DNA from 2 places in the Hymenobacter chitinivorans DSM 11115 genome. Region 2 is predicted to be linked to the other one. Evidence: riboswitches for the same ligand, from Rfam matches in the RefSeq annotation. Region 2 holds a riboswitch; the other holds the start of a gene.
What was found. A riboswitch is a leader RNA that binds a small molecule or an ion and turns the genes downstream of it on or off. The one in region 2 is predicted to bind cobalamin.

Region 1: linked by a shared signal. The riboswitch ahead of CLV45_RS09695 (acyl-CoA thioesterase) and the one ahead of CLV45_RS14805 (TonB-dependent receptor) in region 2 are both predicted to bind cobalamin.

What each region holds. Positions count from the first base shown of each region.
Region 1 is NZ_PGFA01000001.1:2,284,935-2,295,363, forward strand. Features, by position in the region: gene CLV45_RS09670 (hypothetical protein) at 1-350, shown strand, start outside; gene CLV45_RS09675 (tetratricopeptide repeat protein) at 595-1,548, shown strand; gene CLV45_RS09680 (hypothetical protein) at 1,598-1,906, shown strand; gene CLV45_RS09685 (M23 family metallopeptidase) at 2,028-2,855, shown strand; gene CLV45_RS09690 (MFS transporter) at 2,852-4,171, opposite strand; cobalamin riboswitch at 4,284-4,485, shown strand; gene CLV45_RS09695 (acyl-CoA thioesterase) at 4,663-5,070, shown strand; gene CLV45_RS09700 (NAD(P)/FAD-dependent oxidoreductase) at 5,355-6,929, shown strand; gene CLV45_RS09705 (CoA-binding protein) at 7,137-7,496, shown strand; gene CLV45_RS09710 (DUF3575 domain-containing protein) at 7,691-8,320, shown strand; gene CLV45_RS09715 (RNA polymerase sigma factor) at 8,547-9,122, shown strand; gene CLV45_RS09720 (hypothetical protein) at 9,103-9,954, shown strand; gene CLV45_RS09725 (outer membrane beta-barrel protein) at 9,975-10,429, shown strand, end outside.
Region 2 is NZ_PGFA01000002.1:288,097-298,525, reverse strand. Features, by position in the region: gene CLV45_RS14825 (DUF4397 domain-containing protein) at 1-708, opposite strand, end outside; gene CLV45_RS14820 (hypothetical protein) at 895-1,500, shown strand; gene CLV45_RS14815 (THUMP-like domain-containing protein) at 1,534-2,727, shown strand; gene CLV45_RS14810 (DNA-3-methyladenine glycosylase) at 2,971-3,573, opposite strand; cobalamin riboswitch at 3,653-3,881, shown strand; gene CLV45_RS14805 (TonB-dependent receptor) at 4,085-5,995, shown strand; gene CLV45_RS14800 (YncE family protein) at 6,040-7,140, shown strand; gene CLV45_RS14795 (hypothetical protein) at 7,239-7,502, opposite strand; gene CLV45_RS25005 (hypothetical protein) at 7,720-8,079, shown strand; gene CLV45_RS14790 (helix-turn-helix domain-containing protein) at 8,076-8,648, shown strand; gene CLV45_RS14785 (hypothetical protein) at 8,763-10,277, shown strand; gene CLV45_RS14780 (B12-binding domain-containing radical SAM protein) at 10,366-10,429, shown strand, end outside.

The DNA of each region.
Region 1 (10,429 bases), on a different contig from region 2:
CCCTACCGCCTAGTTCCAGGGTGGCCGGGTTGCTGCGCTCTTTTGCGGCTCTGTCCCAACAAGCCGTGGCCGATAGTTTGCGGCACTTACAACGCCGTCTGCAGGCCGCGGACTTTCAACTCTGCACGGCGACCCTGCGGGCGGCGGAACCAGCTCCAGCTTTTGGGCACTCACCGGGCAGAGGCACGTTGAGCTTATCCAAGGTCGTATTCAACGCCCGCCGCGACCAGGCGCTCCTGGCGTATGGGTGGACGTGTGGACCGCGGTGCGGGTTTGGGGAAGTGCTCTGGGTTGAAAAAACCAAGGGCCGCTGGCGCATCAGGCAGGCCGAAATGACCTGGATTTCCTAGCTTGAGCAGTAAGCATCCGCTACTGGCCGCTTGAGCTTCAGAAGTTCAATTCACGGAAGTTTTCTTACACTCCCGGAGCTTGTTTGCCTTGCCAATAAGCCAGCCGAAGCGGCTGATTCCTTGGTTCCGGGCGCAGGTGGCGCTTTGTAGCTACCGGCCGGAACGAGCTTGGGCTGCCCGCAAGCATCTTGTAGAGCCGGAAAACGTAGTAGGCGGATATTCTCCTTCTGCTGACGCGCTTGTTATGCCCAAAACGATACTCTTGCTGCTGCTCCTGTGCCTGGGTGCCGGCCCCCTCAGCTGGGCCCAGCGCGACGCCGAGCAGCCTCGCTACGCCGGGCGGCCCCAAACGGCGGCCCAGCGCCAGGCCGACCAGGAGTTTGTAACCCAGGCCCTGCAGCAGTACAAAACCCGGGCGGCGGCCTCCGAAACCTACGTGGACGAGGGCTGGACGGCATTTTACCAGGAAAAATACTCCCAGGCCCTGCAAAGCTACAACCGGGCCTGGCTGCTCGACTCGGCCAGCGCCAACGTCTTTTACGGCTTCAGCGCCTACCTGACCAAGCGTGGCACCCCGGCCGCCGCGGCGCGGTACTTTGCCCTGGCCCAGCAGCGCGACCCGCAGCGCCTTGGGGCCCGCACCTACTACGTACGTCTGGCCGACCTGCAGGAAAAGCTCGGCGACCGGGCCGGCGTGCTGGACTCCTACCAGGAAATTATCAAACTGGACCCGGGCAACGCCACGGCCTACCGCGTGCTGGGCACCACCTACGCCGCCATGCAGGACAGCGCCCGGGCACGCCAGCACTTGCGGAAAGCTTTGAGTCTGAACCCGGCCGACTCGGCTACCTACTTCGGGCTGGGGCAGCTGGCCTACGCCCGTCAGGACTACGCCCGGGCCGTGGCCACCTACAGCCAGGCGCTGCGCCTGAACCCGCGCTACCTCGATGCCTACGCTGCCCGGGGCCTGGCCTACGAGCAGCAGGGCCAGCTGCCCCAGGCCGTGGCCGATTACAGCAAGTGCCTGGAAATGGCGGAATTCGTGGATAAAGGCCAGTTTTACCGCATGCTGGGCGTGGTGCAGATCAAGCTGGAAGACCCCAGCGCCTGCGAGTCGCTGCGCCAGGCCCTGCGCTGGGGCGACGCGGCCGTGGGCGAAAAGGAGCTCAAGCGTATCCTGAAGGAGCACTGCCGCTAAGCCCAGCGGTGGCGGGCAGTTCCGCAACCCCGGCCCGGCGGCCTAGCGTATGCCTTCCGGAACCGCCTTTCCCTCGGCCTGCACTATGGACGCCACCGACCGCAAAATCATTGATACTTCCCTGGAGCAGTTGCGCACCCTGCACCAGAACATTAGCCCGCTCTGGCCCGCCGATACTCTGGCCGCCTTTTACTACGAGGTACTCAGCGGCAGCATGGCCCGCTACGGCCCCGAGGTAGCCCAGGCCATCAGCGCCATTCTGAGCGAGAAATTTGACAACGCCAGCAAGGCCCACGCCAGCCTGGGGCAGCTGGGCATGAACGGTCAGGCAGATTCAGGCACTACTTCCCCAACCTGATTCGGGTAGGTGCTACCGGGTGGCACGCCGTAATTAGTGGGGCCCGGCGCCTGAGGCAATAGGTTATTTCGACCGGGGGGCGTTTCTTCGGGGTATTATTACGCCCTTCTCCCCGATACCTATGCCCCGTTTATTGAGCTATATCTTCCTGCTACTGTCGGGGTTTGCGGGCATGGCCCAGAACAAACCCGGCCCTTTGGTTTCAGTGGAGGATGTGAAATATAAGGATGGCAGCACGGTACTAGTAGCTACAAACCGGGGATTTGCGCCCTGTACTATCTTTCTGGAAGCCGAGTTGCTGCACATGACCAGCGACGTAGCCCTGCCCGCTAAAATAGTGGTGTTTCCTTCCCCCAAGCCGCAGGTTATTGCGCACTTCACCCCGCAAGAGCAGTACCTGACCCGCACGTATACTTACTGGTACGGGGCACAGTTGGGCATTTGCAACGGCAAGAAGCCGGACACCACCTTCATTTATCGGTTGCCTTTACCAACGGGCACGACCAGCACCATTCTGCAAGCCAGGACCGTCGACTCCACCTACAGTAAGCCTTGGAGTCATGCGGTTATATTCAGGCTGCCCGAAAATACCCCCGTGTGCGCGGCCCGGGCCGGAGTTGTAACCGATGTGCGCCAGGATTCCGATAAATCTGGGGGCCGGGGCCGCCGGTATGATGCCAATATGATAGTGGTATTTCACGACGACGGGACCTACGCCGTTTACACGCACTTTCGGCAGAACGGTGCGGCCGTGCAGGCCGGGCAGCGCGTCAACGAGGGCGACGTACTCGGCTTTTCCGGTAACACCGGTTGGGTAAAAGAGCCCTGCTTAGGGTTTAACGTGCAATACAGCGCCGAGCCTGACCCGCGGATGGTGCCAACCTTGTTTCAAACGACGACAAGCCCCGGCCTCTACCTGAAAACGGGCCAGACGGTCACTACGCCCTAACCCACTCCGGCTTCCATGCGGCCCGCTTTCTGGGTGTCGGGCATGCGCCAGTACACCAGCAACGACAGGGCGGCGCAGAAGGTCACGTACCAGTAAAACCAGGTTTCGACGCCCCACTGCTTGGCCTGCAGGGCCACGTACTCGGCCGAGCCGCCGAAGATGGCCACCGTCAGGGCGTAGGGCAAGCCCACGCCCAGGGCCCGGATGGCCGTCGGGAACAACTCGGCCTTCACCACGGCATTAATCGAAGTGTAGCCGCTCATCATCAGCATGGCCACGGCCAGCAGCCCCAGGGCGGCCCACTCCGAGGGGGCCCGGCCCAGCAGGGTGAGCAGCGGCACGGTACCCAGCGTGGCCCCGACGCCGAAAAACAGCAGCACCGGCCGCCGCCCCACCCGATCCGACAAGGCCCCGAACAAGGGCTGCAGCACCAGGGCAATGGCCAGCGTGACGAAGGAAATCCAGGAAGCCTGGGCCTTGCTGAAACCGGCCGTATTGACCAGAAATTTCTGGGCGTAGGTCGTAAAGGTGTAAAACACGATGGTACCGCCCAGGGTGAGGCCCACCACGGTCAGGATTTCCTTGGGGTAGCGCAGCAGCAGCGCCAGCTTACCCGGCTCCTGCTGGGTGGGGGCCGTTTGCTCCTGCTTCACGAACGAGTCGGTTTCGTCCATGTGCCGCCGCAGATACAACGCTACCAGCGCCGCCGCGGCCCCGATGACGAACGGCACCCGCCAGCCCCAGGTGTACATCTGCGCCTCGCTCAGGCTCCGCTGCAACACCAGCTGGACCGATAAGGCCAGCAGCTGCCCGCCCAGCAAGGTCACGTACTGGAAGCTGGAGAAAAAGCCCCGGTTCCGGGCGTCGGCCATTTCGCTCAGGTAGGTGGCCGAGGTGCCGTACTCGCCACCCACGCTCAGGCCCTGCAGCAGGCGGGCCAGCACGAGCAGCACCGGCGCGGCCACCCCAATCTGCCCGTAGCCCGGCGTGAGGGCAATCAGCAACGAGCCCCCGCACATAAGCAGCACCGACACCACCAGGGCCGCTTTGCGGCCGTGCCGGTCGGCGTAGGTGCCCATGAGCCAGCCGCCCAAAGGCCGCATCAGAAAGCCCACGGCAAAGACGGCGGCCGAGTTGAGCAACTGGGCCGTCAGGTTGCCTTGGGGAAAAAACGCCGGGGCGAAATACAGGGAAAAAGCCGAGTACACGTACCAATCGTACCACTCCACCAAATTGCCAATGGAGCCGCTGACGATGGATTTGATGCGGGAAGCCATGCTACGCGCGGGCGGCGCACCGGGAAGGAAAGCAGACATAGAAAGCGGAAATTCAGCCGGGCCAACCGGGCAAAAACGACCGGTGGCAGCCGCCAAGGTAGCGGGCCCGGTCCAAACTCCTACCTTTGCCGGCGTTGTTCTTGGTTTGATTTCAATCAGACGGCCGCAAGGTTTCCGGGTAATACCGGAATTAATAGGGAACCGGGTGCGAATCCCGGACAGACGCGCTACTGTAAGTACCGAGTTGGTTTTCACCCCCAAATCCCGCCCATTGAGCCGGCCTGCGGGCCCGCTTGAGAAGGGCCGTGAAAACTGGTATAAGTCAGGAGACCTGCCTTGCGCCGCGTGGATAAGACGGCCCTCGCGCTATGGGGCTCTTGTTGGGTGCTGAAGGAATTCGGGCGGTGGGCCGGGCCGTTTTGCTGCGCCCGCCGGCGCCGGGTTCCGGCTTTTTCTCGACGGGGCTTGTTGGCGGGTGGGCGGTTTGAAACCAGCCGCAGGACGTTTCTTTCCCTCTTTTTCCCAGTTCCATGCTCACGCTCGACGAGAAAATTGCCCGCGCCGAAACGCGTATTTTCAAAGCGGTATTTCCCAACACCACCAACCACTACGATACGCTCTTCGGCGGGGCCACCCTGCACATGATGGATGAAGTGGCCTTTATCTGCGCCACCCGCTTTTCCCGCCTCAAGATGGTCACCGTGTCCTCCGACAAGGTCGACTTTACCCACCCCATTCCCGGTGGCACGTTGGTGGAGCTCATCGGCAACGTGGTGCGCGTGGGCAACACCAGCCTGCAGGTGCGCGTGGACCTGTTCGTGGAGCAGATGTACTCCGAGGAGCGCACCAAAGCCGTAACCGGCACGTTCACCTTCGTGGCCATCGACAACGAAAAGCGCCCGGTCCGCATCCTGTCCGAGGCCGCTACGACGGAGTAGGCTACCCCACCGCCTGTCCTCCTGAGCTTTTGCGCAGGACCTTCCTCACCTACCCCACGGCAGGCAGTACCAACGTGACAAAATCCCTTTGCCATCCACTGGTAGAGGGATTTTTGCATTTACCGGGGTTGGGCAGGACGTGAAGGAAGGTCCCGCGCTTTGCGGACGTCAGATGAAGGAGGACAGCCGAATTAAACGCCGGGTTTATCTGTTTTCCCTGGGTATCTTTGCAGTCCAAAAACACCTTTTGCTTAGGTCTAAAGGCTAAACACCTTTCACCCCTTATGTCCGAAAAACAAGAAATTGAGGCCCTGCTTCCCCCGGAAGTGGCCTACGACGAGTACGCGCGCTACCGCGCCCTGCTAGCCGCCGCCGGCCTGCAGCCCGGCCAGGCCGACTTCGTGCACCTGCGCAAGCGCAGCATCGACGCCCGCGGCCGGCAGCCCCTGGTGCGCCTGCGGGCCGACATCTGGCGCTCAGCTCCGCCCACGGACTTGTTCGGCCCCTGGTTTCAGTACCCCGATATCAGCCGGGCGCGCCGCTCGGTGCTGATTGTGGGCGCGGGTCCGGCCGGCTTGTTTGCCGCCCTGCGGGCCATTGAGCTGGGTATCCGACCCATCGTACTGGAGCGGGGCAAGGACGTGCGCACCCGCCGCCGCGACCTGGCGGCCCTCAACAAGGAGCACGTCGTGAATCCCGACTCCAACTACTGCTTCGGCGAAGGCGGGGCCGGCACGTATTCCGACGGCAAGCTCTACACCCGCTCTACCAAGCGCGGCGACATTCAGCGCATCCTCAAGCTGCTCGTGCAGCACGGGGCCACGCCCGAAATCATGGTCGACGCCCACCCCCACATCGGTACCAACAAGCTGCCCGGCGTGGTGGCGGCCCTGCGCGAATCCATCCGGCAGGCCGGCGGCGAAGTGCGCTTCGACACCCGCGTCACGGACCTGATTCTGGCCGGCACTCACCTGCGCGGCGTAGTGACGGCCGCCGGCGAGGCCCTGGAAGCCGACGCCGTGATTCTGGCCACCGGCCACTCGGCCCGGGATATTTACGAGCTGCTGCACCGCCGCGGGGTCCGCATCGAGGCCAAGCCCTTTGCGCTGGGCGTGCGTGTGGAGCACCAGCAGGAGCTTATCGACCAGGCCCAGTACCGCCGCGCCGACCGGGGTCCGCTGCCAGCGGCATCCTACTCCTTGGTGCACCAAACTCAGTGGCAGGGCCAGCAGCGGGGCGTGTTTTCGTTTTGCATGTGCCCCGGCGGCTTTATCGTGCCCGCTGCCACCGCGCCCGGCGAAGTAGTGGTGAACGGCATGAGCCCCAGCCGCCGCGACTCCCGCTTCGCCAACTCCGGCATCGTGACGGCCATTGAGCTCGAAGACATGGACCTGCAGCGCTACGGCGCCCTGGCTGGCCTGCAGCTGCAGCAGCAAATCGAGCAGCGGGCCTGCCAGCTGGCCGGCAACACCCAGCTGGCCCCGGCCCAGCGCCTGGGCGACTTTCTCAAGGGCAAAGTCTCGGCCGAGCTGCTCGACACCTCCTACCAGCCCGGCCTGGTCTCGGTCAATATGGAGCAGGTGCTGGGCCAAGGCCTGACGGCGCGGCTGCGGCAGGGCTTCGAGAACTTTGGCCGCAAGATTCCGGGCTACGCCACCAACGCGGCCCAAATCGTGGGCGTGGAAAGCCGCACCTCGGCCCCGGTGCGCATCCCCCGCGACCCGGCCACGCTGCAGCACCCCGAAACCACGGGCCTGTTTCCCTGCGGAGAAGGAGCCGGCTACGCGGGCGGCATCGTATCGGCGGCCATGGATGGGGAGCGGTGCGCCGAAGCCGTAGCGGCCCTGGTTCGTGGGTAGGTGATTGGTGATTGATAATTGATAATTGTTGATTGTTGATTGTTGAAAGTCGGCGGGGCTTTTTCGCGGTTGATTTTTGATTCTTCGCGGCTGAAATGCGTTTAAGTCACTAACCTGCTTTCCCTCACCCGCCGCAGGTATTCGTTAACCAAGCTCCGGCCGACCGGTTAACGAACAGCACTCAACAACCGACAATCAACTCCCCAGATGAAAAAGACCCTTGTTCTCGGCGCCAGCGACAACCCCTCCCGATACTCCTACCGCGCCGTGCACCAGCTCCAGCGCCACGGCCACGAGGTTGTGCCCGTGGGCATCCGCAAAGGCCAGGTGGCTGGCCTCGACATTCACACCGACCGGCCCACGGGCGAAGATATCGACACCGTAACGCTGTACGTGGGCCCGCAAAACCAGCCCGCTTGGTACGACTACATCCTGGATTTGAAGCCCAAGCGCATCATCTTCAACCCCGGCACCGAAAACGAGGAGCTGGAACGTATGGCCCAGGAACGCGGCATCCGCACCGAAGAAGCCTGCACCCTGGTGATGCTGTCGGTGGGCAATTACTAGCTGGTCCTAACCCGTACTGCCCCAGAAAGCCCCGACTAGGTGTCGGGGCTTTTTCGTTTCTGCGGGGTGTTTGCTGCTGCTGCTGGCCCCTGCTTCTTTACAAGCAGTTCGGCTCAGCTTCCACGTCGACTACCAAGAATTCATTCTACCTTACCGCGCACCGTATTGCTCGTATTGCTTATGCTACTCTCTGTATGCTAACTCACCCACATTGCGGCCGGCCGCAGCCCCCGCTGGCTCGTTTCAGCCGGCACGTATTAGCCATTACGCTGCTGGCAGCTCCCCTGGCCTCGTCGGCCGCCGCGCCCGTTGATACCACCAAGTTTACCCCCACCCACCTCGTGAAGCTGGGCGTCCGCTACGGTACGGCCACGAGCCGGACCGTGGTGCCCCAGCTGCGGTACGAATGGCAGCTCCGGCCCGCGTGGAGCGTGCAGCTGGGGGCCGGCTACCAGCGCCGTGCGTACTCGGTGGGCTATTATCGGGACCTGCAGACCACCTTCTGGACGGCTGACGTGGCAGCCCGCTATTACCTCAGCGCCCCGCGCACTCAGGCCCTGAGCGGCTGGTATCTGGGCGTGGGCGTGGGCACGATTCACCGCGCTAGCCTGGACCGCGACAACTTCGCCCCGTTCGAAGAGCGCTCCAGCCGCGGCTGGAGCGTGGATTCCCGCCTGCAGCTGGGCGCGCAGTTGGCACTAGGCCGCCGCCTCGCACTGGACCTGTATTTGGCCGCCACCACCCCCTACTACTTCTCCCCGGGTGATGGTGCCCGGCTGCAGCTTGCGCCCGAGGTGGGCTTCTCGCTCGGCTACCGCCACTAAGCTTAGCCGCCACTTCAACACCGACAAGCCCCTTACCTGGCCAGGTAAGGGGATTGTCGGCTTTTGCTTTCGTGCCCGACAGCGCCACGAACCAGGATTAGAAAGGATTTTTGCCGCCTTTCGCGGTATTTTATAAAACTTTTTCGGCCGCAGGCAACCGGCCCGGGGCGTTTTGTATCTAACCCGCCAAACACCTTTCTATCGTTCGATTCTACCCCGTTTTCCCGTGACTGACGCCGACCTTATTGCTGCGTGCCGCCAAGGCAGTGGCCGTGCCCAGAAACTGCTCTACGAGCGGTTTGCGGGCATGATGCTGGGCGTGTGCATCCGGTATCTGCGCCGCCGCGAAGATGCCGAGGAAGCTATGCTGGGCGGGTTTGCCAAAGTGTTCCGGGCCCTGGACCAGTACCGGCACGAGGGCAGCTTCGAGGGCTGGATCCGCCGCATCATGGTGAACGAGGCCCTGGGCCAGCTGCGCCGCAAGGAGCCCCTGCACCTGGCCATCGACGATATGGTGACCGACGTGCCGGCCACGGCCGCCGAGGCCGAAAGCAACCTGCACGCGGCCGACCTGCTGGCCCTGCTGGCCGACTTGCCGGCCGGCTACCGCACGGTGTTCAACCTCTACGCCGTGGAGGGCTACACCCACCCCGAAATTGCCGAGCTGCTGGGCATTTCCGAGGGCACTTCCAAATCGCAGCTGAGCAAGGCCCGCGCCATGCTCCAGCGCCGCCTGGCTGCCGCCAGCAGCAGCGCTTCCACCTCCTCACCGAAAGAATACTATGCAACCGGAAGATATTGATAAGCTGTTTCGCGACCAGCTCCAGCACCACGCCCCCACGCCCCCGGCCTACCTCTGGAACCAGTTGGAGGAAGAAATCCGGCCCGCCCGCAAGCGCCCGGTTATGTGGCTCTACGCCGCCGCGGCCATGATTGCCCTGCTCATCGTGGCCGGCGGCGCCTGGCTGCTGCGCCCCGCCGGTCCGGGTCTGACTACGGGCACCCTGGCCACGACGACTACCACCGCTTCTTCGGCTATTGCCCCGGCGAAAACGGCCGCTTCCAACAACGAAGAAAAATCTACTACCCAGGCAACCGCCCCTAATGAGTTGCCATCTAGCGGTGTAGAAGGGTCGGCCACCGAAGTTGCCGCTGTACAGGCTCCGGCTTCGAAAACCAAGCCCCTGGCCGCGGCATCTCAGCGGCGGGCCGCAGCCGGCGCCTCGCAGCCCGCTTTGCTGGCCCAAACCAGTCCCCAACCCACGAAAGCCAGCCACCGGGCGGCGGTACCCGCCCCGGCTCTGGCTGCTACTTCCTCTCTCGTCGCGCCGCAACCGGAGCGCCGCCCCGACGAGGCCGTAGCCGTGGTGGAACCTACCCCCGCCTCCCCCGCTCCGGCGGGCCCTATCGAAGTGGAAGTGCACCGCGGCACCGAAGCTCCGGTAGTAGCGCTGGCGGCCGCGGACGCGCGGCAGTCCTACGAGTCGGATTCTCACCTCAAAAACTTGTTTCACAAAGCCAAAACCGCCGTCAAGGACGGGCGGGTGAAGCTGCCCAAAGTCGAGCTACCGGAAACGGTAACCGTGCAGGTCAACGTGTTCAATCACTCGGCCACCAAAGTCATTCAACTCTAAGATCTTCAACTCCCTACGTCATGAAACGTTTTTCCGCGCTGTTGGCCCTGCTGCTGCTGACAGTTTTGACGGGCCCCACCCGCTCCCAGGCCGCCGATAAGCCCGCCAACGACGACACCATCGTGGTGAAATTGCCCAACCAGGCCACCATGACCCTCTATACCAAGAACAAGGAACAGCTGCGCGAGCTGCGGACCTACCGCCTCGATACGCTCATGGCCCTGTTGGACCGTTACATTCACCAGGCCGAGCTGGCCAGCAAGAATGCCGGCAACAGCCCCGTCACCATGGAGTTTTACCCGGCCAAGGACCACCCCGGCAGCCAGGCCCCCGAGCAAATCCGGGTGACGGTGCGCAACGAGGAACCCACCACCAAAGTGGCCGTGAAGGGCTACAAGTTCGGGCAAGTGTTCAGCATCTCGGTCAAGGAAGGAAAGAACGGTAAGGACGGGGACGACGAAGTTTCCATTAACAT
Region 2 (10,429 bases):
TTTCACGCCGCGCAGTACCACGGTATAAATCTTACCGGCCGCATAGGTTTTGGTCGTGGCCGTGTTGCTGCCCGTGCCATCCCCCACCGAAGCCTCGATGGTAGCGGTAGCGCCCGACCCGATGGAAACGGCCAGATTATAAGGCCCAGGGGTAATTTCGGTAAATGTCGAAGCCGTACCAAAGGCCACGTTCGTGATAATGTCGCTGGTGCCAACAGTGGCGTTGGGCAGCGAGAGGCTGACGGCATTAGGCGAGCCGACGCCCAGGTGCACCAACCGAATTTTGGCTTTCCCCGTGTTGGGAGCCGTCAGGTCGTCGTTGACGGCCAGGCTGGCCAGGGAGCCAAGCGTAGCCGAGGGCGAGTAGGCGAAGACCGAGTAGTTCTTGTCTTTATCAATCGTGACGGTTTGGGTACCTACCGTCGAGCCGCTCGTGGCGTCGTTGATTTTGATGGTCTGGGACCCGGCGTTTACGGCCGCGTACGAGCTGCTGGTGCCAAAGGCCTGGGAGGCCACTTCTTTGTTGTCATTGGCCACAAATTTCACCGAGCCTGTAGATGAGGCCGCTTCGTGGGCGAAAATTACTCTGCCCTGGTCAGGAGCGGGAGCAGCCGAATCGTTGTCATCCCCGCAACTAGCAAAGGCCAGGGCAGCGGGTAGCGCTGCTAGGAAAAAACGGCGCTGCAGGATGTTTCGTAGGGTTTTCATAAGCAGAGAAAAAAAGGTAGGGGCGAATTCAACTGCCGACAGAACGTAAGACCCCCGGCTTTTGTTGGATGGGGGCAATAAACTTTTTCTAGACGAATAGGATTTTTTCCTCGACCAACCGTCTAGCAGTCTATTGCACAGAGCGCTATATTTGCATTCACGCCTATTCTACCTTTGCAGCACTCCATGTCTATTCTTCGTCGCACTACTTTTGTGCTCGGTTTTTCCCTGTCTTCTCTGGCCGGGTTTGCTCAGCAGGCTCCCACGGTGGCTCCGCCCGTAATCCGGCTCAGCCCCGAGGATGAAGCCCGGGGCTTGAACGGTCCGCAGCGAAATTTCTTCTTCGCGACGGGGGAAATCAAAAGTGAGGCCGACTACCGAAATGCCGGCTTTTTCGGGCAGCGCCTGCGGCCTTATCTGCAAGGCAACGAGGAAGCGTTGGCCAGCCTGAACAGCTACCGGTTGCACAAGTGGCTCTACCTGGGCGAGCGGCTCACCTTTGTGGGGGCCGTAGCGCTCTACAGCCAGCAGGTGCTGGCCGGCGACGGGGACCAGCAATATTTTGAGAACCCCCAGAAGGTGGCTATTGGCGTGGCGGCGGTAAGCTTGCTGTCCAACATTATTATTACCCGCCACACCAACGAGCGTTTTCAGCGGGCAGTAGAGGCGCACAACGCCGGGCTTTCGACGGCCCACACCAGCATGCTGAACCGGCTCACGCCCTCAGCTGTTGGACTGGCAGCAGCGCCTAGTGGCTATCCGCTGCTAGCTTTGCGCTGGAACGTGCGGTAAGCCGTTCGCGCTGTTTTCCCGTAAATACCTTGCATGAACTATCCGCTTCCTGCAGCGGCCCGGCAGTATGTTGCCGACCATCTGCATGATGACCCCGCTACGCTGGCCCTGCAGGCCCGCCGGTACCCGGGCCTGCCCGTGCCGGAACTGGTGCGCCAAATCCAGGCCCGCCAGAAAGCCCGCACCAAATTGCCCGCCTGGGCCGACAACCCAGACCTGATTTTTCCGCCGGCTTTGTCGGTGGAGCAGGCTTCGTCGGCGCGTACGGCCGCTTTTAAAGCTAGCTTGGTCAGTGGGCAGCGCCTAGTGGACCTCACGGGCGGCTTTGGAGTAGACGCCACCCATTTTGCTACTCAAGTTCCGGAAGTACATTACGTGGAACGGGACCCCGGCCTGGTAGCCGTGGTGCAGTACAACCTGGCGCAGCTGGGCATTACCAATATTACCTGCCACGCCGGCGACGCGCTAAGCTTTCTGAAAAGCACGCCCGATACCTTCGACTGGATTTATCTAGACCCGGCCCGGCGCAACCCGGCCGACAAAAAGATATACCGCCTGCAGGACTGTGAGCCCGACGTGCTGCGCATCTTGCCCCTGTTACTGCACAAAGGCAACCGGGTGCTGCTGAAAACTTCCCCCATGCTCGACATCGAGCAAGCCCTGCTGGAGCTCAAGCAAGTGCGGCGCCTATGGGTGGTTGCCGTGGACAATGAGTGCAAGGAAGTACTCTACGAGCTGGGGCCCGAGGCCGCCGTGGACCCGGAGCGCTACACGGTGAATTTGCTGCGCAACGGGCAACAGCAGGAATTTCGGCTCAACAAGGCCCGCGAAACCCGGGCCGTTGCCCGCTACGCCGAAGCCCAGGGCTACCTCTACGAGCCCAACGTGGCAGTACTCAAAGCAGGCGGCTTTAAAAGCATCGGTACGGCTTTCGAGCTGCTGAAGCTAGGCCAGCACAGTCACCTCTACACCTCCGACGCCCTGCGGACCGACTTCCCCGGCCGAATTTTCCGCATCGTGGCCACGGAGCGCTACGACCGGGACGCGCTGCGCGCCCACCTGGGCCCCGAGGCCCGGGCCCACGTCACGACCCGCAACTTCCCCGACACCGTGGCCGATTTCCGCCAGCGCACCGGCATCCGGGAAGGCGGCGACTTATACATGTTTGCCACCACCGATTTGCAGGGTAAGCTAGTCGTGCTGGTTTGTGAAAAGCAGACGGTTTGATGGGCTCAGGTGCTAAACGCAGGGAATATGTCCTTGCGAGCGAAGCATCCGTCCGTTGAAATGTGCTGAGTGCCCTTAAGTAAAAAGCCCTTTCTCGTTGGTACGGGAAAGGGCTTTCTGGTAAAAGGATACTTTGCCCTTCGCAGCGGACGAATTGATGCCGCTTGATACGCGGAATGTCGGGCCTCCTCGCAAGCACACTGGCCGTTGAACGGCAACTCACCATTTTACCATCTCACTGCTTCACCGCGCCGGGCTGGTCCAGGGACTACCCTGGAGGCGGAAGCGCCAGGGCAGAGCGGCGTCGAGTCCAGCGTAGTCGATGCCGACGCGGGGGCTGGCCAGAATCTGGTCGGCGGGGACGGGTTCCTGGCGGTCTTCCATCCAGATCAGGTTGCCGGTCAGGTCGGTGCCGTAGTGCTTGGTGGTAATGCCCAGAGCCTGGGTGAGCAGGCCGGGCCCGCCGGTCAGGTTGCGGGCCGATTTGGTCAGGCCGCGGCGCAAGAGCATTTCGGGCAGGCCTTCAGTGGGCTCCAGGCCCCGAATCAGAACGGCATCGGCCTTGCCGGCTTCGTTGGTAATGATATTGAAGAGCACGTAGCGGCCATAAATCAGGTAGGTATAGGCCACGCCGCCGGCTTCGTACATCACCTTGGTGCGGGCCGTGTAGCGGCCCAGGTGGGAGTGGCAGGCCTGGTCGTTGATATGCGCGTAGGCTTCCGTTTCGACGATGCGGCCACCGGTCAGAATGCCGTCCACGGTACTGAAAAGGTATTTGCCAATTAAGTCGCGGGCAATCTGAACGACGTCGGGGCGCTGGTAAAAGGGGAGGGGAAGTTTGGACATGAGCAGGGGCAGCAAGAGCGTTTGCCAGACAAACGGCTGGCGCAACGGAACGTTTGCCCGCGGCATACCAAAAACGCCTTATCTTTGCAGCGTTATAGGTGGCCAGACCCTGATTGGAGGGCGCGGCTGAAAAGGGAATCCGGTTGAAATCCGGAGCTGTCCCCGCAACTGTACGCTTCGAGTATTGGGAGGCCCATCCTCGCCACTGTTTCGCCGAAAGGCCGTTTCTACTTCGGAAACGACCCGAGAAATGGGAAGGCGGCCTACCGGAAGCAAGCCAGGAGACCTGCCTATACGGTTCTAGTGTTCAGCGCTTTCGGGTGAAAGGCGGAGAATGATGACAGTGGCGGCCCTGAGCCGTTGATTTCCTGTTTTCAGCCTCGGCTTCGCGGTATTTTCCTTTCGGGAGCTACTCGGGAAGTTTTGAACCGAATTTTCCTAAACCGGAAATTTGGTTCGGATGATTGGTTTCTACCGTTTACGGTGGCTCAGTCCACCTTTATTACTTGCGTTGGCCGCCAGCCTGGCGGGGCCAGGGCGGGGGTATGCCCAGCAACTTTCGCCCGACTCGGTGCAGCAGATTCAGCGGGTGCAGCAACTCCCCGCCGTGCGAATTCAGGCCGGGCTACCCAGCCGCTTCGCCGTCGGTAGCCGCACGCTCACCCTCGATTCGGTGGCCCTGGCCCAGTACCGCAGCGGTACGGTGGCCGACGTTCTCGCGGCCCGCACCCCGCTTTACATCAAAAACTACGGGCCGGGGCAGCTGTCCTCAATTTCGATTCGGGGTACCTCGGCCCGCCACACGGCCGTACTCTGGAACGGACTAAACATCAGCTTGCCGTCGTTGGGGGAATCCGACTTTGCCTTGCTACCCACGAGTGGGGCTACCCAGGTGCAGGTGCAACACGGGCCGGCCAGCGCCTTGTACGGCAGCAGCGCCATTGGTGGCACGGTGCTGCTTTCCTCGCCGCCCCAGTGGAATGCCGGCCCGCGGACTTCCTTCCAAACCGAGCAGGGCAGCTTCGGGCAGCAAGCCAACAGCTTGGAAGGAGGCTTTAGCAATGCCCGCGTGGCGGTGCGCACCAGCGCCTCCCAGCGCTCAGCTCAGAATGACTTCCCGTACTCGGTACGCGAAGCCAGCGGCATGGTACAGCACCGCCAGGAAAATGCGGCCTACCGCCAGTGGAGCCTGGCCCAGGACGTGCAGCTGCGCACCGGGCAGCATAGTGAGTGGCAGGCCGCGGCCTGGCTGACCGATGCCGACCGCCAGATTCAGCCCTCGACGGGCTCGGCCAACACCCACGCCCGGCAGCGTGACCAAAGCCGCCGCCTGCTGGCCGGCTACCACCACGTGGCGGCCCGGCACGAGTCGGGGCTGCGGGTAGCGTGGTTTGAGGACGTGCTCAACTACCGCTCCGACGATGTAGCCAGCAATTCCCGGGTGCAAACCACCCAGGCGCAGGCGGAGCATACGTTTACCTTTCGGCCCAACGCCAACCTGCGCCTGGGCGCCGAGGCGCAGCACTTCAGCGGCCATGTGGATGGCTATCAGCAGGCCATTGATGAGAATCGCTACGCCGGCTTTGCCCTGCTGCGCTACGACCCGCGGCCGGCCCTGCACCTGACGGCCAACCTGCGCCAAGCCGTGCTGCCAGGGCGGCGGGCTCCCCTCACTCCTACCTTGGGCGCGGAGTGGCAGTTTTGGCAAACTCCCGCCCAAACCCTGAGCCTGAAAGCCAACGCCTCCCGCAGCTACCGCGCTCCAACCCTAAACGAGCGGTTTTGGCCGACCGGCAACCCCAACCTAACACCGGAAGCGGGACTGGGCTACGAGGGTGGGCTTACGCACGAGTGGAAACCTACCGCGGACCTGACCTGGCAGAGCGAACTAACCGGCTACCACCAACTCGTCGACGACTGGGTGCAGTGGCTGCCCGACCGCCTGGGCCGCTACACGCCCAAAAACCTGCGCCAAGTGCGGGCCCAGGGCGTGGAAGTTGGGTCGCACCTGCGCTGGGAGCACCAGCGCTACCAGCTGCGGGCCGGGGCCGAGTACGCCTACACCCAATCCCGAAAAGTGCGGGGCTATAATGACGACCCCGACCCGGTAAATCAGCAGCTGGCCTACGTGCCCCTGCACGCGGCGGCTTTCAGCACCGACCACCGCTGGCGGCGCTGGGTGGCCTCCACCGTCCTGACCTACACCGGCCCCCGCTTCATTGACGCCACGGGCAGCAACAAGCTGCCGGGCTACACCCTGCTCAACGCAACGCTAGGGCACACGCTGCGGGTCGGGCCGGCGTGGTCGGCCACGGTGCTGGTGCAGGGCTTCAACCTAACCAACTTGGTGTACCAGAGCTACGAATACCGGGCCATGCCGCTGCGCTCGGGCAGCGTGAGTGTGCGCGTCAATTGGCACTAATCCAATAAATCAACCCTGTTCACTTTTTCACTTCTCCCTAACTCATGCTTTCCGCAAAAACCATTTCTACTCTGTTTTCCCGCATTGCCCTCACCGGCGGCCTGGCTTTGGCCCTGGTTAGCTGCTCCGACAAATCGGAAGAGGACGGGCCGTTGTATAACATCAGCAAGGACAGCAACAACGTTTTCGTGCTGAACGAAGGCAAGTTTCAGACGCCCAACGGAGCCGTTTCCTATTTTAACAAGAGCTCCAAGAAAGTAGTCGACAAGAGCATTTTTCAGACCGTGAACCAGCGGGAACTAGGCGACGTGGTGCAGTCGATGCTGGTGGTGGGCAACCAGGGCTACATTGTGGCCAACAACAGCAAGAAGGTGGAGGTGGTAAATCTGACCACGTTTAAGACCGTAGCCACGGTAAGCACCCTGGAGCAGCCCCGCTACGCCGTGGCCGCCGGCACCAATAAAGCCTATATCACCGAGTGGGTGAAATACGGCAGCCCGGGCCGGGTTTCGGTGCTGGATTTGAATACCAATACGGTGCTCAAAACCATTCCGGTGGGCAAGCAGCCCGAGCAGATTGTGGCCGTCAACGGCAAGGTGTACGTGGCCAACTCGGGCGACAACACCCTGAGCGTTATCAACCCGGCAACCGACGTGGTGGAAAGCACCATTACGGTACCCGACGGGCCCAGCAGCCTCGTGGTTGACAAGAACAGCACCATCTGGGTGCTCGGGGCGGGCTTTACCGTGTACGACTCCAACCCGCCCTACGCCGTGCTGTCGTCGACGCCCGGCAGCCTGACCAAGGTGAACCCCACGACCAACACCGTGCAGTCGAGCCTGGCCTTTGCCAGCAACAACCCCAGCGGCCTGCGCATCGATGGCACCGGCACCCAGCTGTACTACCGCTACAAAGGCGCCATTTACCGCATGAGCACCACCGACGCCGCGCTGCCCGCCACCCCGCTGATCCGGCGCAGCTTCAGCGGCCTCGACGTGGACCCCAAAGACAACACCATCTACGCCGCCGTTACGCCGTCCTACACCACGGCCGGCAAATTTATCCGCTACCAGGGCACCGGCACGGCCACGGCCATCGACTCGTTCGAGGTCAACATTGCGCCTAACGGTTTTATCTTCTATTAACCCGTGCTCGATTTTTAACCCGTTCTATTGCTTGTGTCATGAAAACGCCCTTCTGCCTGGTTGCAGAAGGGCGTTTTCTTTTGCCGTAGCGGCCGGTTTTAGTCCTCGATACCGTCGTTGTTGCGGTCCTTGGCTTCCCCGGCGTGGTCGTAGAGGTCCTGGCCGGTGGTGACTTTGGCCGTGTCGCTGGCCGCGCCGTTGGTGTTCGACGTGCTAGTTTGGCCGGGGGCGGGGTCTTTGGTTTTATCGGCTCCCCGCTCTACGTTGGTGTCACCTTTGTCGGTGCCGGTGTTGCAGGCGGTAAGCGAAACGGTGGCAAGCAGGAAGGCCAAGGCCAGGGGTCGGAGCAGAAAGGTTTTCATGGGTTGGGCTGAAAAGGAATGGAGAGCTGAAGTACTTCCTACGGCTGACCGCCGCAGTGGTTTTTGCGTAAGCAAGGCAGCCCGCGGGCAAACGCAACAATATAGAACAAACTTCATATTCCCGACCTCCCTTCGGCGCGGCTGGCTCTACTCAAAGTCTGGTGCCGAAATGCGCCGAAACTGCTTTCCCAATATATTTGTTGCTACGCTCACACCTATGAATCGTTTTGCCGCTCTGTCTGCCTTGTCTCCCGCTCTGCTGCGCCGCGCCGGCGTGCTGGCCGGGGTAAGTTTTTTACTGGGCTTACTGCTGGTAACCTACCTTTTCGGGGTGTCGGATCATTTCTTTGGGCGATTATTCGGTGCTTTTTTCGTATTATTCTGGCTCTTAGCTGTTACGTTTCTGGGCGTTGTGCCTTTCGTAAACTGGGCGGCTACTCGTTGGTTTGGTAAAGAATGGTCGGATGAGCCCGCGGCTCCCGTGCGGCGCACCCGGTCGGCTTCGGCTTCGGTTGCAGTAAATAATCGGAAACCCACGCGGCCCGTGCCGCGGCAGAACACTCCAAAACATCCGTGAAAACGACGCTCCTCCACATTAAGAACATGGTGTGCCCCCGCTGCATCGACGCGGTGCGCCACCTCCTCGAACAGGCCGGCTACCGCCCCACTCAGGTGACGCTGGGGCAGGCGCAGCTGGACCACACCACTCCCGCCGACCCCGCGGTGCTGGCCCCAATTCTGCACGAAGCGGGCTTTGAAGTCCTGATGGGCCGCGCCGACCAGCTCACCGAGCAAATCAAGGGTGCGCTGGGAGAATACCTGGAACACCTGCGCACGGCCCGCATGCCCCTGACCACCTCGGCCTTTTTGACCGAGCGGTTTGCGGCCACGTATTCGCACCTGAGCAAGGTCTTCTCGCGCACGGCCAACCTCACGATTGAGAAGTACCTGATCCGCCTGAAAATTGAGCGGGTCAAGGAAATGCTGAGCTACGGTGAAATGACGCTGAGCGAAATTGCCGACCAGATGCGCTACAGCAGCGGTCAGCACCTGAGCAACCAGTTCCGCCAAGTGACGGGCCGCTCGGTCAGTGAATTCCGCCGGGATTTGATGCCCAAACGGCTTTCCCTGGACCAGCTGGCCTAGGGCAAGCGGTATAAGCGCGAGTATTGCACGTACTCCGGCCGAATTCTGTATAACCAACGCGGTAGTCTTGGGGTAGTAGAAGCAACTTGTCTTCTACTACCCCAAGTGCTTTTTATGGATTTCCGTCCGCACCTCTTTCTGCTCCCCGTCCTGCTGCTGTCCTGGCCTTTGGTCAGCGCCGGACAGCACCATCACCAGCCTACCACGCCCCCGACCCCGCCGGCCGACACCGCACGGACCATGAACCACGCGGGCCACAGCATGCCGGGCATGCCAATGAGTGCCACGCCCGCCCCTACTGCCGCGCCCGACACCAGCCACAAACACATGCAGCACGCCGGCATGAACATGGCCGCCGACGGCTCGATGGCGCACGGGGAGCACGAGGGAATGTCGCACGCCTACTCGCGCAATTTGCCCATGGGTCGCAACGGCTCGGGCACCGCCTGGAACCCCGACCAGACGCCCATGTACATGTGGATGAGCCACCACGGCCCCTGGATGGTGATGAACCACGGGGCGGTGTACTTGCGCTACACCAGCCAGAACCTGAACCGCAGCAGCGGGCAGCGGGGTGGCAGCGCCTTCGGGGCCCCCAACTGGTTTATGACCATGGCCCAGCGCCCCATTGGGGAGAAAGGGCTGCTGAACCTGACGGCCATGATTTCCCTGGATGCCCTAACCGAAAGCAACGACGGATATCCGCTGCTGTTTCAGTCGGGTGAAGCCTACCAGGGCCGGCCGCTGGTGGACCGGCAGCATCCCCACGACCTGTTCTCGGCCCTGAGCATTGGCTACACCCACGCTTTTTCGCCCGACGTGGACCTGACCCTGTACCTGGGCTACCCTGGGGAGCCGGCCATCGGGCCAGTGGCATTTATGCACCGTATTTCGGCGATGCCTAACCCTGACGCGGCCCTGGGCCACCACTGGCAGGACGCAACGCACATTGCCTTTGGCGTAGCTACCGTGGGCCTGCGCTACAAGCAGTTCAAGCTGGAAGGCTCCAACTTCACCGGCCGGGAGCCCAACGAGAAGCGCTACGGCTTCGACAAACCCCGGGCCGACTCCTGGGCCGGCCGCCTCAACTGGAACCCCACGGCTACGCTGGCCCTGCAGGTGTCGCGGGCCTTTATCAAAAGCCCCGAGGAGCTGTTTCCCGACGAGGACGTGAACCGCACCACAGCCTCAGTGATTCACAACCAGATCTGGGGCGACAACCGCTACCTGACCTCCGCCCTGGTGTGGGGCATGAATGAGCACCTGCACGCCGACGGGGCGCACGGCGAAGTGGCGCACTCACTGCTGGCCGAAACCAACGTGCAACTGGGCAAACCCGCCGTGTACGGCCGCTACGAGTTCGTGCAGAAGTCGAGCGAGGAACTGCAGACCGGCCGCCAATTGCACACCGAGGAAGCCCCGGCCTTATACAACGTGCACGCCCTAACGCTGGGCGCCAACTACCGCCTGGCCCAGCTGATACGTACCGACGTGGTGCTGGGTGCCCAGGGTACCGTGTACCGACCCGACGCCGCAATTCAGCCCTTGTATGGCAAAACGCCGGTTTCGGCCCAGGTGTATATCCGCCTGAACCCGTCCTTGCTGCTGATGAACAAGATGAAGATGTAGCGCGGCCGGGGCTAGGGCCTGAACCAACGCGCCGCGCTACGCTGTTGGGGCGTATCTTTGTGGTTCTCTTTGCCGTGCCGCCGTGTCTATTGCTTCGCCCCGAATCCTGCTCATTACTCCGCCGCTCACCCAGCTCAATACGCCCTACCCGG